4 regions of the Streptomyces sp. NPDC018045 genome follow, and region 1 is predicted to be linked to each of the others. Evidence: riboswitches for the same ligand, from Rfam matches in the RefSeq annotation. Region 1 holds a riboswitch; each other region holds the start of a gene.
The links. A riboswitch is a leader RNA that binds a small molecule or an ion and turns the genes downstream of it on or off. The one in region 1 is predicted to bind cobalamin.

Region 1 (4,641 bases):
CAACCTGATCTCCGTGAAGCTCTTCGGTGAGCTGGAGTTCTGGTTCTCGATGGTCAAGGTCACCGCGATCATCGGCATGATCCTCATCGGTCTCGGTGTGATCACCATCGGTTTCTCCGACGCCGGTGACACCGCTTCCTTCAGCCTTCTGTGGTCGGACGGCGGATTCTTCCCGAAGGGCATCGGCGGCACGCTGATGACCTTGCAGATCGTGATGTTCGCCTTCCTGGCGGTCGAACTCGTCGGCGTCACCGCGGGCGAGGCCACCAACCCGAAGAAGGTCCTGCCGAAGGCCATCAACACCGTGCCGTGGCGGATCGGCCTCTTCTACATCGGCGCGCTCATCATCATCCTGTCCGTCGTGAGCTGGACCGTCTTCAAGCCGGGCGTGAGCCCCTTCGTCGCGGCCTTCCAGCAGATCGGCCTGCCGGCCGGCGCGGCCATCGTCAACTTCGTCGTGCTGACCGCGGCGCTGTCCTCGGCCAACTCCGGCATGTACTCCACCGGCCGGATGCTGCGCGACCTCGCGCTCAACGGCCAGGGGCCCAAGCTGTTCACCCGCCTCAGCAAGAACGGCCTGCCGACCTGGGGCACCGGCGTCTCCGTCGCGATGATGCTGTTCGGCGTGGGGATCAACTACCAGTGGCCGGGCAAGGCCTTCGACCTGGTCGTCTCCTTCGCGACGATCTCCGGTATGTGGGCCTGGATCATGATCCTGCTGTCGCAGCTCCGGTTCCGGGCCAAGGCCGACCGCGGTGAGCTGCCGCAGTCCGAGTTCAAGGCGCCCGGCGCCCCGTACACCTCGATCTTCGCGCTGGCCTTCATCGGCATGGTGATCGTGATGATGGGCGTGGACCCGGACGCCCGCGTCTCGCTGTACGCGGCGCCGTTCTGGGCGCTGGTCCTGGGCGTCAGCTACCTGGTGCTCAAGTCCCGCAACCCGGAGATGTTCGCCAGGCCGGCCGCTCCCGCCGTGGGGGCGGCGGCGGCCGGCAAGAGCGGCGACCAGGACTGAGAACGGCCCCTTCCGGGGCGGACTTTCCGTGCCTGTCCAGCATGCGGGCCGGTGCGTACCAACCTTCGGTACGCACCGGCCCGCCTGCTTATTCTTGGGCCCATGCTGACCCTTACCAAGGCTCTGTACGACCAGATCGTGGACCACGCCCGCAAGGACCATCCCGACGAGGCCTGCGGCATGGTCGCGGGTCCGGAGGGCAGCGGCCGCCCCGAGCGGTTCATCCCGATGCTCAACGCCGCCCGCTCGCCCACCTTCTACGAGTTCGACTCCTCGGACCTGCTGAAGCTCTACCGCGAGCTGGACGACCGGGACGAGGAGCCGGTGATCATCTACCACTCGCACACCGCCACCGAGGCGTACCCGTCCCGTACGGACATCTCCTACGCCAACGAGCCCGGCGCCCACTACGTCCTGGTCTCCACGGCCGACACCGACGACGCCGGACCGTTCCAGTTCCGCTCGTTCCGGATCGTGGACGGCGTGGTCACGGAAGAAGACGTCGAGGTCGTCGACGCCTACTGAGCACCGCGGCGGCGGACGCCGCCCGCGCACCTGACACACTGTGCCGCATCACCTCGGGCGGCAGGACCCAGGAACCCGGTGCGAATCCGGGACGGTCCCGCCACTGTGACCAGGCCGCATGCCTGGAAGCCAGGAACTGACCTGCCGCCCTCAGCACACCGACCAGGGGACGCGGATCCCCCGGAGGAGGCACGGCCATGGCCAGATCCAGGTCCCGCGGCGCGCTGCGCGCGCTCACGGCGGCGGCGCTCCTGCTGCCGCTCGCCGCCTGCGGCACCGACGGCGACGGGAAGGCGCCCGGCGGGGCCACGGCGAAGACGGCCGGCTTCCCGTACACCGTCGAGAACTGCGGCGTACGCACCACCTTCGAGGCACCGCCCGAGCGCGTGGTGACCATGAACCAGCACACCACCGAGATCATGCTCGCCCTCGGCCTCAAGGACCGGCTGGCCGGCACCGCCTACCTCGACGACAAGGTGCTGCCGCAGTACGAGAAGGACTACCGGAGCGTCAAGGTCCTCGCCAAGGGATACCCCTCCTACGAGACGCTGCTCGGCGCCAACCCCGACTTCGTCTACGGCGGTTACGCCAGCGCCTTCGACAAGGGCGAGGGCCGCGAACGGGCCGCGCTGGAGAAGTCCGGCATCAAGACCCGCCTGAACGTCGAGTACTGCTCCCACGGCAGGACCGGCATTCGGCAGCTCGCCCAGGAGATCCGCGAGGTCGGCGCCACCTTCGGCGTACGCGACCGGGCCGAAGCCCTGGTCAAGAAGGCCGAGACGACGATCGCCGCCACCAAGGACAAGCTGAAGGGGACCGACCCGGCCGCCGTCTTCGTCTACGACAGCGGCGACTCCGCCGTGCACACCGCGGGCGGCCAGGGCATCGGCAACGAGATCATTTCCCTCGCCGGCGGCCGCAACGTCTTCGCGGACCGGGCCAAGACCTGGGCCGACGTGTCCTGGGAGCAGATCGTCGAGCGCAAGCCCGAGATCATCGTGATCTACGACTACGGCGGTATCAGCGTCGCGGCGAAGAAGAAGCGGCTGCTCGACGACCCCGCGCTCCAGGACGTACCGGCCATCAAGAACAAGCGGTTCGCGGTGCTGCCGTTGTCCAGCGCGGTACTCGGCGTACGCGTACCCGACGCCGTCCGGTCGCTGGCCGGACAGCTTCACCCCGACGCCGTCAAGTAGCCCCGGTGACCTGCACGACCGCGGCACCGCCGCGCCGCCTGCGCCACACCCTCGTCCTGACCGTGCTCGCCGCCGCCCTGCTCGCGGCGGGCCTGGCCGGGCTCGTCCTCGGCTCCGTCCGCGTCCCGCCCGGCGACGTGCTGCGCATCCTGACCGGGGACGCGCCCGCCGGCCCGTTCCCGACCATCGTCCTCGACGTACGGCTGCCGCGCGTCCTGCTCGGCGCCGTCGTCGGCGCGGGGCTCGCCGTCATCGGCACCGTCCTACAGGCGCTGGTCCGCAACCCGCTCGCCGACCCGTTCCTGCTCGGCGTCTCCTCCGGGGCCTCGACCGGCGCCGTCATGGTCGTCGTCCTCGGCGTCGGCGGCGGCCTGGCCGGCGCGGTCGCGATGCCGCTGGCCGCCTTCGCCGGATCGCTGGGCGCGCTGGTCGCCGTCTACGCCCTGGCCCGGCGCGGCGGCACCATGACGACCGGACGGCTGGTGCTGGCGGGCGTCGCGGTGCAGTACATCCTCTCCGCGCTGACCAGCCTCGTCCTGGTCACCTCGGCCCGGGCCGAACACCTGCGGTCCCTCATGTTCTGGACGCTGGGCGGCCTCGGCCAGGCCCGCTGGGACACCCTGTGGCTGCCCGCCCTCGTGCTGCTCGCCGGTCTCGCCCTGCTGCTCACCCTCGCCCGGCCGCTCGACCTGCTGCTCGTGGGCGAGGAGGGCGCCACCGTCCTCGGCCTGGACACCGGCCGCTTCCGCGCCGCCGTCTTCGTCCTCGCGTCACTGGTCACCGGCGTACTCGTGGCGGCCAGCGGGTCGATCGGCTTCGTCGGGCTGATGGTGCCGCACGCCGTCCGCATGCTCGTCGGCGCCTCGCACCGCGCCCTGCTGCCGGTCGTCGCGCTGGCGGGCGCGGTCTTCGTCGTCCTCGCCGACCTGCTGGCCCGCACCGTCGCCGGCTCCCAGGAGATCCCCGTCGGGGTGGTCACCGCCCTGGCCGGCGGCCCGTTCTTCCTGTGGCTGCTGCGCCGCACCACCCGTACGGAAGGGATCACCGGATGAGCGGCCGGAGCACGGACACGGACACCCCGGCGGGCGCCGCCCCCGCCGAACTGCGGACCGAGGGCCTGTCGTACGGCGTCGACGGCCGTCATCTCGTCGACGGCGCCGACCTGCACGTCGCCCCGGGCGAGACGGTCGGCCTGGTCGGGCCCAACGGCAGCGGCAAGACCACCCTGCTGCGCTGCGTCTACGGCACCCTGGCCCCCACCCACGGCCGGATCACCCTGGACGGCCGGGACCTGGCCGGGTTCACGGCCAAGGAGCGGGCCCGGCGCGTCGCCACCGTCCCCCAGGACGGCAGCGGCACCTTCGAGCTGACCGTGCGCGAGATCGTCGCCATGGGCCGCTCCCCGCACAAGCGCTTCTGGGAGACCGACTCGGCGGCCGACACCGCCCTCGCCGACCGGGCACTGGCGTGGGTGGGCGTCGCGGAGCTGCGCGACCGTTCCTTCGCCGCGCTCTCGGGCGGCGAACGGCAGCGCGTCCTGGTCGCGCGGGCACTCGTGCAGCAGCCGTCCCTGCTCGTCCTCGACGAGCCGACCAACCACCTCGACATCCGCTACCAGCTCGACGTTCTCGCCCTCGTCGCCGGCCTGGGCACCAGCACCCTGCTCGCACTGCACGACCTCAACCTCGCCGCGTACTACTGCGACCGCCTGTACGTGCTGCGCGCGGGCCGCGTCGTCGCCCAGGGAACGCCGCACGAGGTCCTCACCCCCGACCTGCTGGCCGACGTGTACGGGGTCGCCGCCGAGGTCAGCGCGCACCCGCTGACCGGGGCGCCGACGGTGGTGTACCTGCCGCCGGACGCGAAGGCCCGCACGGCGGGGCGACGGTGAGCGCGTACGAGGGG
Region 2 (4,641 bases), on a different contig from region 1:
TTGCCCTGGGTGCCGTCGGCGGCGACGCTGGCCCGCTCGGTGCCGGGCGGCGGCGCGGACCGGGCGCCGGCCGTCGTGGCGGGCAGCAGCGCGGCGAGCGCGCACACGCCCGTCACTGCGGTGAGTCTTCGTGCGGTGGTGCGGGTGGGCCTCATGGTCGGTTCCCCTCCTGGTCGGTGCGTTGGGTGCGGCCCGTGCCCGCGCGCCGGTGTCGCGGCACGCGGGCGCGTCGGCGGGCCGGTACGTCAGTGCCGGAGCCGGCGGACGAAGACGTCGCCCGTCCCGTTCGTGTCCCCGGGCACCAGCCCGGCGTCGCGTGAGTCGAACGCGGCCAGCCGCCCGGTGGCGTCGGGTGCCGCGGTGTTCGTCCAGGACGCCGACTGGCCGCCGCCCGCACCGACGTTGATCCGCTCGACGCGCCCGGTCCGCAGGTCGCGGACGAAGCCGTCGACCTGGCCGTTGGTGTCGCCGGGCACCAGGTTGGTGGCGGCGGAGGTGAAGAAGAGCCGCCGGTTGTCCGCGCTGAGCCGCCCGTCGGAGGACCAGCCGTTGCCCTGGGAGCCGTCGTGCGCGCGGGACAGCAGCCGGGTGGTGCCCTGCTCCAGGTCGCGGGCGAAGAGGTCGTACGTGCCGTTGGTGTCGTCCGGCACCACGTCCGCGGCCAGGGCGGAGAAGACCGCGTACCGGCCGTCGGGGCTGAGCCCCGGGGACGGCGACACGCCGACGACGGCGTCCGTGGTGCTCAGGCTCGCCGGCCGGGTCCGTCCGGTGTCCAGGTCGTGGACGTACATGGGGTCCTGCGGCGGCGGCCGGCGGAAGCCGGGCCCGGCGGGGGTGAGGTTCCGCGCCTTCGAGGTGAACGCGATCCGGCGGCCGTCGGCGCTGATCGACGGGAAGGCGGACGCGGCGTCGGCCTGGGTGCCGTCACTCGCCGCGCTCACCCGTCGTACCGTTCCCGCCCGCACATCGTGAACGAAGATGTCCAGGCTCTCGTTGGTGTCGCCGGGCACCAGGTCCGGGCGGTGAGAGCCGAAGGCGAGCCGGTGGCCGCTGCCGCTGAGGGCGAAGTTCTGCACCCCGTACCCGTACGGGGACTTCCCGGCGCCCGCGGTGGGGCTGGTGGTGCGCCCGGTGCGGCGGTCGTGGACGAAGACGTCGCCCTCGTCGTTGGTGTCGCCGCTGACCAGGTTCGCCGCGCTGGAGTAGAAGGCGACGTACCGGCCGTCGGCGCTGATCTCGGGCGAGCCGGACAGGCCGTCGCCGAGCGTGCCGTCGCTGCCGACGCTGACCAGGTCGACCTTTCCCGTCCGTAAATCCTTGACGTAGACGTCCTGGTGGCCGTTGGTGTCCGTGGGCCCCAGATTGGTGGCTTCCGAGGTGAATGCCACGAACCGCCCGTTCGCGCTGAGCTTCGGATCCCCGGAAAAACCGTTTCCTTGCGTTCCGTCCGCGGCCACGCTGACCCGCTCGGTGACCCCGGCCGCAGGCGAAGCGGCCGCCCCGGACGCGGGCAGCACCCCCGCCACGGCACACGCTCCCGCCACCAGACCCACGACGCGCACGGCGCCACGCGCCCCACCCGTTCTTCGCATGTTTCCCCCCTCACACAAGGCCCCCACCCGCCCCGCCGGCCGACGGAGCAGACAAGGAGCCAATACGCTTCAGGGGGCCCGGTCAACGCATCAGGGACGTTCCGCGCCACCAATACGCCCCCTGCATCAGCCGCTGTCCAGGCCGTTCGGAACGGCCGGGCAACGGCTTCGGAACCCCCCGGGAACGGCCTCGCAGCCGCCTCGTGACACCCTCTCGGAGGTCCCGGCCCACCCCCGGAGCGCGCCCCGAACGGCCGCCGAATACCACGGCTTCGGACAACCCCGCGCCAACGCGACACAAGATATGGGGGTGGGTGCACGAGGCAGCACAAGATGTATGCTCGTGCTCGCTGTCGTCGCAGGGGAATCCGGTGCGAATCCGGAACTGTCCCGCAACGGTGTACGAAGTGCGTAAACCGCACCCGTGAGTCCGAAGACCTGCCCACAGCACGTCCACGCCGGAACCGGCGCGGACGTCGATACGTCCGGGTCTCGCGGGTTGGACCGGTGGACGCTGCGCGGTGTGCCCGCGCGCCCCTTGCCGTGCCGGGGGCGCCGCACGCCCGCACGCGCCGCCGTGCCCTCCCCGGACCCTCGCCGAGTGAGGGAGAGCAGCACGTGACCATCGCGCCAACGGAGCCCGCAGCAGCCGAGCAGGTCGCGCAGCCCGCGAAGGACACGCAGCCCCGGCAGGGCACCGGCGGCCGGGCCGAGGACGGCCCCGGCGCCGCCCTGCTGCGCACGCTGACCGACCTCACCGCCGACCTGCCCGCCACCGACCCGGGCAAGATCGCCGCCGCCGCGCTGCGCGGCCGCCACCCCGGCTCCGACGAGGCCGAGCTGCGCTCGCTGGCCATGGAGGCCGCGGCCGGCCTGATCGGCGACGAGCCGCAGTACTCCAAGCTCGCCGCCCGCCTGCTGACCCGCGCCATCGCCGAGGAGGCGGCCGCGGAGGGGGCGACCGCCTTCTCGGCCTCCGTCGCCGTCGGCCACCGCGAGGGCCTGATCGCCGACAGCACGGCGGAGTTCGTACGGACCCACGCGGCCCGCCTGGACGAGTTGGTGGAGCGCGCCCTGGCGGACGGCGCGGACGACCGGTTCGGCTACTTCGGCCTGCGCACCCTGCACTCCCGCTACCTGCTGCGCCACCCGATCTCCCGCCAGGTGATCGAGACCCCGCAGCACTTCCTGCTGCGGGTGGCCTGTGGCCTGGCCGAGGACCACAGCGAGCGGGCCCTGGCCGACGTCGCCGAGCTGTACCGGCTGACCAGCACACTGTCGTACCTGCCCTCCTCGCCGACGCTGTTCAACTCCGGCACCCGGCACCCGCAGATGTCCTCCTGCTACCTGCTGGACTCCCCGCTGGACGAGCTGGACTCGATCTACGACCGCTACCACCAGGTGGCGCGGCTGTCGAAGCACGCCGGCGGCATCGGCCTGTCGTACTCCCGGGTCCGCGCCCGCGGCTCGCTGATCCGCGGCACCAACGGCCATTCCAACGGCATCGTGCCGTTCCTGCGCACCCTGGACGCCTCGGTCGCGGCCGTGAACCAGGGCGGCCGGCGCAAGGGCGCCGCCTGCGTCTACCTGGAGACCTGGCACGCGGACCTGGAGGAGTTCCTGGAGCTGCGCGACAACACGGGCGAGGAGGCCCGGCGCACCCACAACCTGAACATCGCGCACTGGATCCCCGACGAGTTCATGCGCCGCGTGGAGGCCGACGCCGACTGGTCGCTGTTCTCCCCCAGCGACGCGCCCGAACTGGTGGACCTGTACGGCGACGAGTTCGACGCCGCGTACCGCAAGGCCGAGGCCGAGGGCCGCGCCGTCAAGCAGGTCCCGGCCCGCGTCCTGTACTCGCGGATGATGCGCACCCTCGCGCAGACCGGCAACGGCTGGATGACCTTCAAGGACGCCGCCAACCGCACCGCGAACCAGACCGCCGAGCCCGGCAAGGTCGTGCACTCCTCGAACCTGTGCACCGAGATCCTGGAGGTCACTGACGACGGCGAGACCGCCGTCTGCAACCTCGGCTCGGTCAACCTCGCCGCCCACCTGGGTGACGACGGTGAGATGGACTGGGAGCGGCTGGACGCCACGGTCCGCACCGCCGTGACCTTCCTGGACCGCGTGGTGGACATCAACTTCTACCCGACCGAGCAGGCCGGCGCCTCCAACTCCCGCTGGCGCCCGGTGGGCCTGGGCCTGATGGGCCTCCAGGACGTCTTCTTCCGGCTGCGGCTGGGCTTCGACTCGCCCGAGGCGCGGGAGCTGTCCACCCGCATCTCCGAGCGGATCATGCTCGCGGCGTACGAGGCGTCCGCCGACCTCGCCGAGCGGCACGGCCCGCACCCGGCCTGGTCCGCGACCCGTACGGCCCGCGGCGTGCTGCACCCCGACCACTACCCGAACGCCGAGCCGCGCTGGGCGGACCGGTGGGCGGCGCTGCGCGCCCGTATCGCGGCGACCGGGATGCGCAACTCGCTGCTGCTGGCCATCGCGCCGACCGCCACCATCGCCTCCATCGCGGGCGTGTACGAGTGCATCGAGCCGCAGGTCTCGAACCTGTTCAAGCGCGAGACGCTGTCGGGCGAATTCCTCCAGGTCAACGCGTACCTGATCGAGGAGCTGAAGGCGCTGGGCCTGTGGGACGCGCGCACTCGTGACGCGCTGCGCGAGGCCAACGGCTCGGTGCAGGAGCTGGACTGGATTCCCGCCGGCATCCGCGAGCTGTACCGCACGGCCTGGGAGATCCCGCAGCGCGCGCTGATCGACATGGCGGCGGACCGTACGCCCTACCTCGACCAGAGCCAGTCGCTGAACCTGTTCATGGCCTCCCCGACCATCGGCAAGCTCAGCTCGATGTACGCGTACGCCTGGAAGCGCGGCATCAAGACCACGTACTACCTCCGCTCGCGTCCGGCGACCCGTATCGCCCAGTCCGCGCGCGGCACCGGCGGGGGCGCGCAGCCCGCTCCCGTCCCCGCTCAGGCGGCCGATCCCGAGGCCGTCGCCTGCTCCCTGGAAAACCCCGAGTCCTGCGAGGCAT
Region 3 (4,641 bases), on a different contig from region 1:
TCGGCGTGTCCATCGTCGCCTCCGTGGGCGTGTCCATCGCCGTCTCCGTAGCTGTGTCCGTAGCTGTGTCCGTAGCCATTTCCGTAGCTGTGTCCGTAGCCGTATCCGTAGCTCTGTCCGTCACCGGGCCCGTAACGGCAGCCGCGGCGCCCACACCCGTAGGCCCGCTCCCGCTCACGTCCCCATTCCCGTCCCCGCCCCCGTTCTCCTCCCCGCTGACGCTCTCGCCCCCGCTCACGTCCCGCCCCCCAGCCGCCGGTCCAGGACGTACAGCAGCACCGGCGCGCCGATCAGCGCCGTCACCACGCCCACGGGCAGTTCCTGGGTATCCATGGCGGTACGGCACACGATGTCCACCACCACCAGCAGGAGCGCCCCGGTCAGCGCGGCCAGCGGCAGCAGCCTGCGGTGGTCGCCCCCCACGATCAGCCTGCACAGATGCGGCACCATCAGCCCCACGAAGGCGACCGCCCCGGACACCGACACCAGGACGCCGGTGAGCAGGCTGGTCACCACGAACAGCGTGCGGCGCAGCCGGACGACGTCCACGCCGACGCTCGCCGCCGTCTCGTCCCCCATCGTGAGCGCGTTCAGCGCGCGGGCCCGCGCCTGGAGGACCAGCAGCCCGGCCGGCACGGCGAGCGCCGGCAGGACGAGCGTGCCCCACGTGGCGCCGCCGAGGCTGCCCATCAGCCAGAACAGCACGCCGCGCGTCTGCTGCTCGTCCCCGGCCTGTAGGACGAGATAGCTGGTGAACCCCGCCAGGAACTGCCCGATGCCGACCCCGGCCAGCACCAGCCGCAGCGGCGCGAAGCCGCCGCCCCGGCGGGCCAGCGTCCACACCAGCGCGAACGAGGCGAGCGCCCCGGTGAAGGCGGCCAGCGACAGACCCACGCCCCCACCCAGGCCGAACGTTCCGCCCGCGCCGAACACCCCGCCCGTTCCCGCCATCGCGCCCGCGCCCAGCACGATCGCGGCCACCGCGCCGAGCGACGCACCGTTGGAGATGCCCAGCAGGTACGGGTCCGCCAGCGGGTTGCGCACCAGCGCCTGGGTGGCCGTACCGACGAGCCCGAGGCCCGCGCCGACCAGCGCGGCGAGCAGCGCCCTCGGAACGCGTAGCTGCCAGACGATCAGGTCGTCCGTACCCGGCCGGGGCGGCTCACCGCCCAGCCGCCGGAACACCACCGACCACACCTCGGCCGGAGCGATGTCGGTGGCACCGAGCGCGACGGCCGCGGTCAGCGCGCCGAGCAGCGCGACCAGCAGACCGATGGCGAGCCATACGGTACGAGCCGCGCCTACGGCTCCCGTAGGGGCAGCGTCCGGGGCCGTACGGTCCGACCCGTTACGCTCCTCGACCCGCTCGGCCTGCCCGGCCTGCCCGGCCCCCTCGGCCCGCCCGGCTGACTCGGACCGCTCGGCCGACTTGGCCCGCTCAGCCGGCTCGGCCCGCTCGGACGTCTCGGCCCGTCCGGACGTCTCGGCCCGTCCGGCCGACTTGGCCCGCCCATCCCGCTCAACCTGATCGGCCCGCTCAGCACCGAACGGCGCCATCAGCGGCCCGCCCCGGACGTGGCCAGCCGGTCCGGGTAGAGCGTCTCCGCGATCTGCCGTACCGTGTCGGCATTGCCCACCCCGGCGATGGTCGTCCGCTCCGAGCCGATCCGAAGGAATTTTCCGTCCTTCACCGCCCGCAGCCCCGCCGTGGCCGGAAACTCCTTGAGAAATCTCTCGGCCTCGTCGAATGCCTTCTCGTTGGCCGCGGCGCTGCCCCGGTTCCGTACGCCGAGTTGAATCCAGTCCGGGTCCTTGCCGACCACGTCCTCCCACGACACCGGCTTGAAAGCGCTCGCGCAGTCCGCGAAGACGTTCCGCGCCCCGGCTTCGGTCAACACCGCGTTCGCCACCTGGCGATTGCAGACCGCGACGGGCTGTTTCGTCCCCGCGTCGAAATCGAAGAAGAAGTACGACGGCCGCTTCGCCGCGGGCACGTCCGCGAGGGCCGCATGTACCGAGGAGACCTTCTTCCGCATCTCCCTCACCAGTTGCGTCGCACGCTGCGAAGTGCCCGTGACCTGCCCGAGCCGCTGAATGTCGCCCTCCACCGCCGACAGATCCCGCTGCGGCACCTTCTTGCGCGGCGCGCACGCCGTCGACGCCAGATAGACGTGCTTGATGCCCGCCGCGGCGAATTCCTCCTCGGTCGGCCCGGTCGCCGCTCCACCCATGGTGCCCATGGAAGCGAACGTGTCGATATAGACGTCGGCTCCGGAACCGAGCAGCTTCTCCTTCGGAATCACCGTCTTCCCCAGCACCGGGACACGCTGCGCGCGGGCATCGAGTTCAGGCGGCAACGTGCCCTTTCCGGGCGGGAATCCGGTACCGATGACCCGGTCACCCGCACCCAGCCGGAGCAGCATTTCCAGGCTCGCCGCATTGCTCGTGACGATTTTCCGCGGCGCCTCGGTGAACGTCGTCCGCCGCCCGTCGCAATCGGCAACCGTGACGGGAAAGCCTCCCGCCGCGCCGCCCGAACCGGCCGATCCGCCCGCAGCCGTACGCCCGTCACCACTGCCGCAACCAGTGGCCAGCGCGGCCACCGCCAGCACCACCACTGACGCCGCCGTCGTCACCGATCGCTTTCCGGTCACCGACTTCACCAGACCCACGCGAGGACGCATACGTCCGCTCTCCCTGCCTCTCGACTGCCCACGGCCCGCGTATACGGGCCCAGGACCAGGTAGTCGAGCGGACGGCGCCCCGGGTTCCCGCCATGTTGGTCCGATGACCTTGTCCGACGCCCCTGTCCGATGACCATCCAGCGATCATGACCATGACCATGTGGCCAGCGGGCGTTAGAGTGTCCGGGCCGTGGTGTCGGGAAGACCGGTGAAGACCTTCGGGTCCAGACCGGAGCGGCCCTCGCCACTGTGATCGGGAAGTTCCCGCCCCTTTCCGTACGCGCCGGGCGCCCGTACGGAGCCACTGGCCGCAGCCCGCGGCCGGGAAGGCAGGGGCGGGCGCGTACACCCGTCAGCCAGGAGACCGGCCACGGCATCTCACGAAATGATCCACGAGGTGCTGGAGCGTGACCACCGGATGCCCCTGTCCGCCGATTCCCCTACGCCGTCCCCGACTTCTCCGCCAACCCCTCCCCCAGCCGCAACGTCGTCCCCCTCGCCTTCCCCCTCCCCGCCCCTTCTGCCCGGGTTTCGCTGGCGGCGCCAGGACACCGTGCGGACCGCGGGCCTGATGGCGGTCATAGCCGCCCTGCACGTCGTCGCCTTCGGTGTGCTCTTCCTGCTGGTCGTGCCGCAGCACTACACCGTGGGCTCGCAGGTCTTCGGGGTCGGCCTCGGCATCACCGCGTACACCCTCGGCATGCGGCACGCCTTCGACGCCGACCACATCGCCGCCATCGACAACACCACCCGCAAACTGATGGCCGACGGCAAGCGCCCGGTCTCGGTGGGCTTCTGGTTCGCGCTCGGGCACTCCAGCGTGGTCGTCGCCATGGCGGCCCTGGTCGCCGGCGGCGCACAGTTGGCCGGCACCCTGCTCGACGACGGATCGAGCGCCCACCAGGTGCTCGGCACCGTGGGCACCACGGTCTCCGGCGGCTTCCTCTACCTCATCGCCGCCCTCAACCTCGTCGCGCTGGCGGGCATCTGGCGGGTGTTCCGCGCGATGCGGCAGGGCCGGTACGACGAGACGGAGCTGGAACAGCACCTCGACTCCCGCGGCTTCATGAACCGCGTACTGGGCCGCTTCACCCGCTCCATCACCCGGCCCGGCCAGATGTACCCGCTCGGCCTGCTCTTCGGCCTCGGCTTCGACACCGCGACCGAGGTGACGCTGATGGTGATGGCGGGCAGCGGCGCGGCGGCCGGTCTGCCGTGGTACGCGATCCTGGTCCTGCCGCTGCTCTTCGCTGCGGGGATGAGCCTGTTCGACACGCTGGACGGTACGTTCATGAACTTCGCGTACCAGTGGGCGTTCTCGAACCCGGTACGCAAGGTCTACTACAACCTCACGATCACCGGCCTGTCGATCGCCGTCGCCTTCTTCATCGGAACCATCGAACTGGTCACCGTCCTGCACGAGAAGCTGGGCCTCACCGACGGCCTCACCGGCTGGATCTCGTCGATCGACCTGGACAACGTGGGCTTCATCATCGTCGGCCTGTTCGTGGTCGTCTGGGCGGCCGCCCTGGCGTACTGGCGGCTGGCCGGGGTGGAAAAGCGCTGGTCGGCCCGGGCGACGGAGGGCCGGGAGGCCGCTTGACCTAGGAGGCGCGGCGGCTGGGGGGCGGTAGGTCGCTTGGCGTGCGGGGGCGCGGAGCCGGGATCGGAAGGCTGCTTGGCCTACGGGGACGCGGAGCCGACCCGACCACGCGTACCCCGCTCTCAAGCTGCCGACCCGGGCGCCGCGCCCACCTTCCCCTTCGCACCGCCGACCCGGGCGCCGCGCCCCCTCCCCCTCAAGTCGCGGAACCGGCCGCCGCGCCCGTCTTCACGTCCCGCCCCCAGCGCGCCAGCTCGGCTTCGAGGTCGAGCGGACGGAGCCGGTCCGGTTCGTCCGGCCCCGGCCAGTCCTCCCGCGGCACCCGCCACATGACCTCGAACTCGTTGCCGTCCG
Region 4 (4,641 bases), on a different contig from region 1:
ACTGGTACTTCAAGCTCTACGGCCACGACAGCGTCAAGCTGCTCGACGGCGGCCGCAAGAAGTGGGAGCTGGACTCGCGCGACCTGGTCGACGGCTCGCAGGTGCCGAACCGCGCCAGGACCGACTACAAGGCGAAGGCCCAGGACACCTCCATCCGCGCCTTCCGGGACGACGTCGTCGCCGCGATCGGCAGCCTGAACCTGGTCGACGTGCGCTCCCCCGACGAGTTCAGCGGCAAGCTGCTCGCCCCGGCACACCTGCCGCAGGAACAGTCGCAGCGCCCCGGCCACGTGCCGAGCGCCCGCAACATCCCGTGGTCGAAGAACGCCAACGACGACGGCACCTTCAAGTCGGACGACGAGCTCAAGGCCCTCTACGAGGCCGAGAACGTGGACCTGACGAAGGACACCATCGCCTACTGCCGCATCGGCGAGCGCTCGGCGCTCACCTGGTTCGTGCTGCACGAGCTGCTCGGCCAGAGCAACGTCAAGAACTACGACGGCTCCTGGACCGAGTACGGCTCGCTGGTCGGCGTGCCGATCGAGCTCGGCGCCGCCAAGTAGCGCACCGCCGCACCGCCTCCCTCCCGTACCCCTCAACCACCAAGGAAGTACCCCCATGTGTGGAGCCAAGGCCGGCGGCCCGGACGCTTCGGCCATCAAGCCGGGCGAGACCACGATCCAGGGCAGCGTGACCCGCGACGGCCAGCCCGTCACCGGTTACGTGCGCCTGCTGGACAGCACCGGCGAGTTCACCGCCGAGGTCCCCACCTCGGCGACCGGGCAGTTCCGCTTCTACGCGGCCGAGGGCACCTGGACGCTGCGCGCCCTGGTCCCGGGCGCGACCGCGGACCGCACCGTCGTCGCGCAGCACGGTGGCCTCGCGGAGGTCGCCATCGCCGTCTGACACCACGTACGCACGTACGGCCGCCGGGCCGCGCCCCAGGGGTTTGGACGCCTTCGCAAGGGGTGCGGCCCGCCGCGCTTCCCAGCCGCGGCGGCCGGATCTACGGTGGAACCATGTCCGCGCACCAGCGTCCGCCCGCGCAGCGCCGGCACCGCCGGTACTTCGTCCTGATGGGCGTGTGCATCGCCCTGTTCGTGCTGGCGTGGGGCGTCGTACGGCTGTGGTCCGTACCGGCGGCCGTGGCGATGTGCGTGGTCGCCATGGTCATCCCGCCGTTCGCGGCGATCATCGGCAACCGGCGGGAGCCGGGTGAGCGCTGGTGGGACGAGTCGGGCGACCCCGAGTCGGACCGGTGGTGGCGCGAGCTGGACGACCACGGCCCCGGCTCCGGCCGCCGCTGAGCCGTCCTCCGGCCCGCCGCCCTCAGCCGCCCTCAGTAGACGAGCGCCTGCACGCCGTCCGGCATGATCTCGCTCACGAAGACCTGCGCTCCGGCGATCCGGGCGCACTCGATGAGGTCCTTCTCGTCGATGTCCCGGCGGGCCGCGCACTGGGTGCACACGGTGATGGTGCCGCCGCCCGACACGATCCCGTCGATCAGGTCCGGCAGCGGCGCCGCGTGCGGCAGCTCGAACTCCGCCGCGCGCCCCGGCAGCGCGAACCACACCGACTCCCCGGTCAGCCACAGGGAGACGTGCACCCCGCTGGCCACGGCCACCGCCGCCACCGTGAACGCCTGCGAGCACCGCTCGGGGGCGTCCGACCCCGCCGTCACCTTGATCACCAGCTTCTTGGCCATACGGTCACTCTAGAACCGCGGCCCACGCCGCCGGTCACCCGGCGGGACCGACCTCACAGCGCCGCCACCGGCCATGCCGACTAGACTCGCTTCCGGTCCGTAACACCTCACTCCGTCCGAGGAGCGCGCTCGTGCTTGAGGCAGTCTTCACCACCCTGCTCGTCCTGGTCGCCGTCGGCGTCGTCGCCTTCGCCGGGCTGACCTGGAAGAAGCTGTACCAGGGCCAGCGCTGACTCCCGCCCGCCGCCCGCACCCCGGGTACGAGCGCTTCGCGCGCCCCTACCACCTTTTCCCCGATACAGATCGCCTGAGCTGATGATCGAGATCCCGTCCGACCTGAACCCGGCCCTCGTGCCCCTCGCCTTCCTGCTCGGCAACTGGGAGGGCGCGGGCGTCGCGGACTTCCCCGGTACCGAGAAGTGCAACTTCGGCCAAGAGGTCACCTTCACCCACGACGGGCGTGACTTCCTCGAATACACCTCGCACAGTTGGGTGCTCGACGCCGAGGGCAAGAAGGTCGCACCGCTGGAGACCGAGTCCGGCTACTGGCGCATCGACAAGGACCGCAAGGTCGAGATCGTGATGATCCGCGACGGCGGTGTCGCGGAGGTCTGGTACGGCGAGCTGGCCGACCAGAAGCCGCAGATCGACCTGGCGACCGACGCCGTGGCGCGCACCGCCGCCTCCGGCCCGTACACCGGCGGCAAGCGCCTGTACGGGTACGTGAACAGCGACCTGATGTGGGTCGGCGAGAAGGCCACCCCCGAGGTGCCGCTGCGCCCGTACATGTCGGCCCACCTGAAGAAGGTCGTCGACCCCAGCGAGTGGGCCAAGGACCTCAAGGACCTGCCGGACGACGGCATCGCCTTCTTCAAGTAGACGGCCTGCACGTCAGACAGCACACGCAAGACAGCACACACAGTCGCAGAGCGCCCCGCGGGGGAAGTCCGGTGAGAGTCCGGCGCTGACCCGCAACGGTGTGCGGAACGTCCGTTCCGCCAGCCCGATCACCCGCGGGGGCGCCCGTTCCTGACAACTCGCCGTGGACTGCGAGGGGACACCGCCGCCGGCCTCGCGCCACGCGCCGGCCCCTGACCGTACGGACACGGCCCGAGCCGAAGGCGTACGTCCTCTTGGCCGCCTCCGCCCGTACCGCAGATCCCGCCCACGGCGCGGACCCCGCCGGCGCCCGGCCGCGTACCGGCTCGCCGGTGCCCACCGGGCCGCTGGTCGCCGGGCTCGCCGTCGTCCTGCTCGCCTCGCTGGTGTGCGGCGTCGGCCTCGGCGCCGCCGGCATCGGGTGGGATGAGGTGCTGCGCCACCTCGGCTCCGGGCTGAGCGGCGGCACCATCACCTCCGACGAGGTCTCCGCGTACACCATCGTGTGGGAGCTGCGCTTCCCGCGCGCGCTCCTGGCCGCCGTCGTCGGCGCGGGGCTGTCCGCCATCGGCGTGGCCGTCCAGGCCCTGGTGCGCAATGCCCTCGCCGATCCCTTCGTACTCGGCATCTCCTCCGGCGCGGCGGTCGGTGCCAACGCCGTCCTGCTCTTCGGCTCGCTGGCGGCGCTCGGCGTCTGGGCGCTGTCCACGGCCGCCTTCGGCTCGGCGCTGCTGGCCATGGCGCTGGTGTACGCGGCGGCCCGCAGCGCGCACGGCCTGACGCCGCTGCGGCTGGTGCTGACCGGCTCCGCGATGTACTACGGCTTCTCCGCACTCTCCACCCTGATGGTCTTCGCCGCCGACCGGGGCGAGGCGGCGCGCTCCGCCATGATGTGGCTGCTCGGCAGCCTCAGCGGGGCGGGCTGGGGCTCACTGCCCGTCGCCGCGGCGGCGGTGGCCGGCGCGCTGCTGTACCTGATGCTCTCCGCGGGCCGCCTGAACGCGCTCGCCATGGGCGACGAGTCGGCCGCCGCGCTCGGCGTGGACCCCGGACGGCTGCGGCGGGAACTGTTCGCGGTCACGGCGGCCGTCACCGGCGCGGTGGTCGCGGTCAGCGGGGCGATCGGCTTCGTCGGGCTGATGGTGCCGCATGTGACCCGGATGCTGGTGGGCGCCGGGCACCGCCGGGTGCTGGCGGTGGCTCCGCTGCTGGGCGCGGTGCTGATGGTGTGGGTGGACGTCCTGTCCCGGGTGCTGCTGGCGCCCGTCGAACTGCCGGTCGGGGTGATCACCGCCGTGATCGGCGTACCGGCCTTCGTCCTCCTGATGCGGCGCCGCGGCTACACGTTCGGGGGCGGGGTCTGATGCGGGTCGACATCGACGCGGTGTCCGTGGACGTGGCCGGTGCCCGGCTCGTGCACGACATCACCCTGCGCGCGGACAGCGGCCGGGTCGTCGGGCTGGTCGGGCCCAACGGCAGCGGCAAGTCCACCCTGCTGCGCTGCGCCTACCGCGCGCTGCGCCCGGCCGCCGGGACGGTGCGGCTGGACGGCACCGACCTGCACACCATGGGCGTACGCGAAGGGGCCCGGCACCTGGCCGCGCTGCCCCAGGAGTCGGCGACCGAGTTCGGGTTCACGGCCGCCGAGGTCGTCGCGATGGGGCGGCTGCCGCACCAGCGCGGGTCCGGGCGGCCGAGCGCGGCGGACCTCCGGGTGTGCGAGCGGGCGCTGGTACGGACCGGCGCGGCCCACCTGGCCGAGCGCTCGTTCCTGAGCCTGTCCGGCGGGGAGAAGCAGCGCGTCCTGATCGCCCGCGCGCTGGCCCAGGAGCCGCGGGTGCTGGTGCTGGACGAGCCGACGAACCACCTCGACATCGCCCAGCAGCTCGAACTGCTGGCGCTGGTGCGGGACAGCGGACTGACGGTGCTGACCGCGCTGCACGACCTGAACCTGGCCGCCGGGCACTGCGACGAGCTGTACGTCATCTCCGGCGGGCGCATCGTCGCCTCCGGCGCGCCGCACGACGTGCTGGGGCCGGAGCTGCTGGCCGAGGTGT

Region 2: it holds a riboswitch for cobalamin, as region 1 does, so the genes downstream of both, ACH4EB_RS25510 (ribonucleoside-diphosphate reductase subunit alpha) here and ACH4EB_RS20885 (ABC transporter substrate-binding protein) in region 1, are expected to answer to the same signal.
Region 3: it holds a riboswitch for cobalamin, as region 1 does, so the genes downstream of both, ACH4EB_RS02465 (HoxN/HupN/NixA family nickel/cobalt transporter) here and ACH4EB_RS20885 (ABC transporter substrate-binding protein) in region 1, are expected to answer to the same signal.
Region 4: it holds a riboswitch for cobalamin, as region 1 does, so the genes downstream of both, ACH4EB_RS19770 (FecCD family ABC transporter permease) here and ACH4EB_RS20885 (ABC transporter substrate-binding protein) in region 1, are expected to answer to the same signal.

Annotation. Positions count from the first base shown of each region.
Region 1 is NZ_JBIRFL010000008.1:206,226-210,866, reverse strand. Features, by position in the region: gene ACH4EB_RS20895 (amino acid permease) at 1-1,015, shown strand, start outside; gene ACH4EB_RS20890 (Mov34/MPN/PAD-1 family protein) at 1,118-1,540, shown strand; cobalamin riboswitch at 1,579-1,700, shown strand; gene ACH4EB_RS20885 (ABC transporter substrate-binding protein) at 1,738-2,736, shown strand; gene ACH4EB_RS20880 (FecCD family ABC transporter permease) at 2,742-3,788, shown strand; gene ACH4EB_RS20875 (ABC transporter ATP-binding protein) at 3,785-4,627, shown strand; gene ACH4EB_RS20870 (hypothetical protein) at 4,624-4,641, shown strand, end outside.
Region 2 is NZ_JBIRFL010000013.1:37,331-41,971, reverse strand. Features, by position in the region: gene ACH4EB_RS25520 (TolB family protein) at 1-155, opposite strand, end outside; gene ACH4EB_RS25515 (TolB family protein) at 246-1,388, opposite strand; cobalamin riboswitch at 1,913-2,053, shown strand; gene ACH4EB_RS25510 (ribonucleoside-diphosphate reductase subunit alpha) at 2,211-4,641, shown strand, end outside.
Region 3 is NZ_JBIRFL010000001.1:587,833-592,473, forward strand. Features, by position in the region: gene ACH4EB_RS02455 (iron chelate uptake ABC transporter family permease subunit) at 235-1,557, opposite strand; gene ACH4EB_RS02460 (ABC transporter substrate-binding protein) at 1,557-2,615, opposite strand; cobalamin riboswitch at 2,859-3,072, shown strand; gene ACH4EB_RS02465 (HoxN/HupN/NixA family nickel/cobalt transporter) at 3,070-4,287, shown strand; gene ACH4EB_RS02470 (VOC family protein) at 4,484-4,641, opposite strand, start outside.
Region 4 is NZ_JBIRFL010000007.1:306,904-311,544, forward strand. Features, by position in the region: gene ACH4EB_RS19745 (sulfurtransferase) at 1-563, shown strand, start outside; gene ACH4EB_RS19750 (DUF1416 domain-containing protein) at 619-906, shown strand; gene ACH4EB_RS19755 (DUF3099 domain-containing protein) at 1,020-1,307, shown strand; gene ACH4EB_RS19760 (DsrE family protein) at 1,340-1,705, opposite strand; gene ACH4EB_RS19765 (FABP family protein) at 2,021-2,584, shown strand; cobalamin riboswitch at 2,608-2,739, shown strand; gene ACH4EB_RS19770 (FecCD family ABC transporter permease) at 2,839-3,948, shown strand; gene ACH4EB_RS19775 (ABC transporter ATP-binding protein) at 3,948-4,641, shown strand, end outside.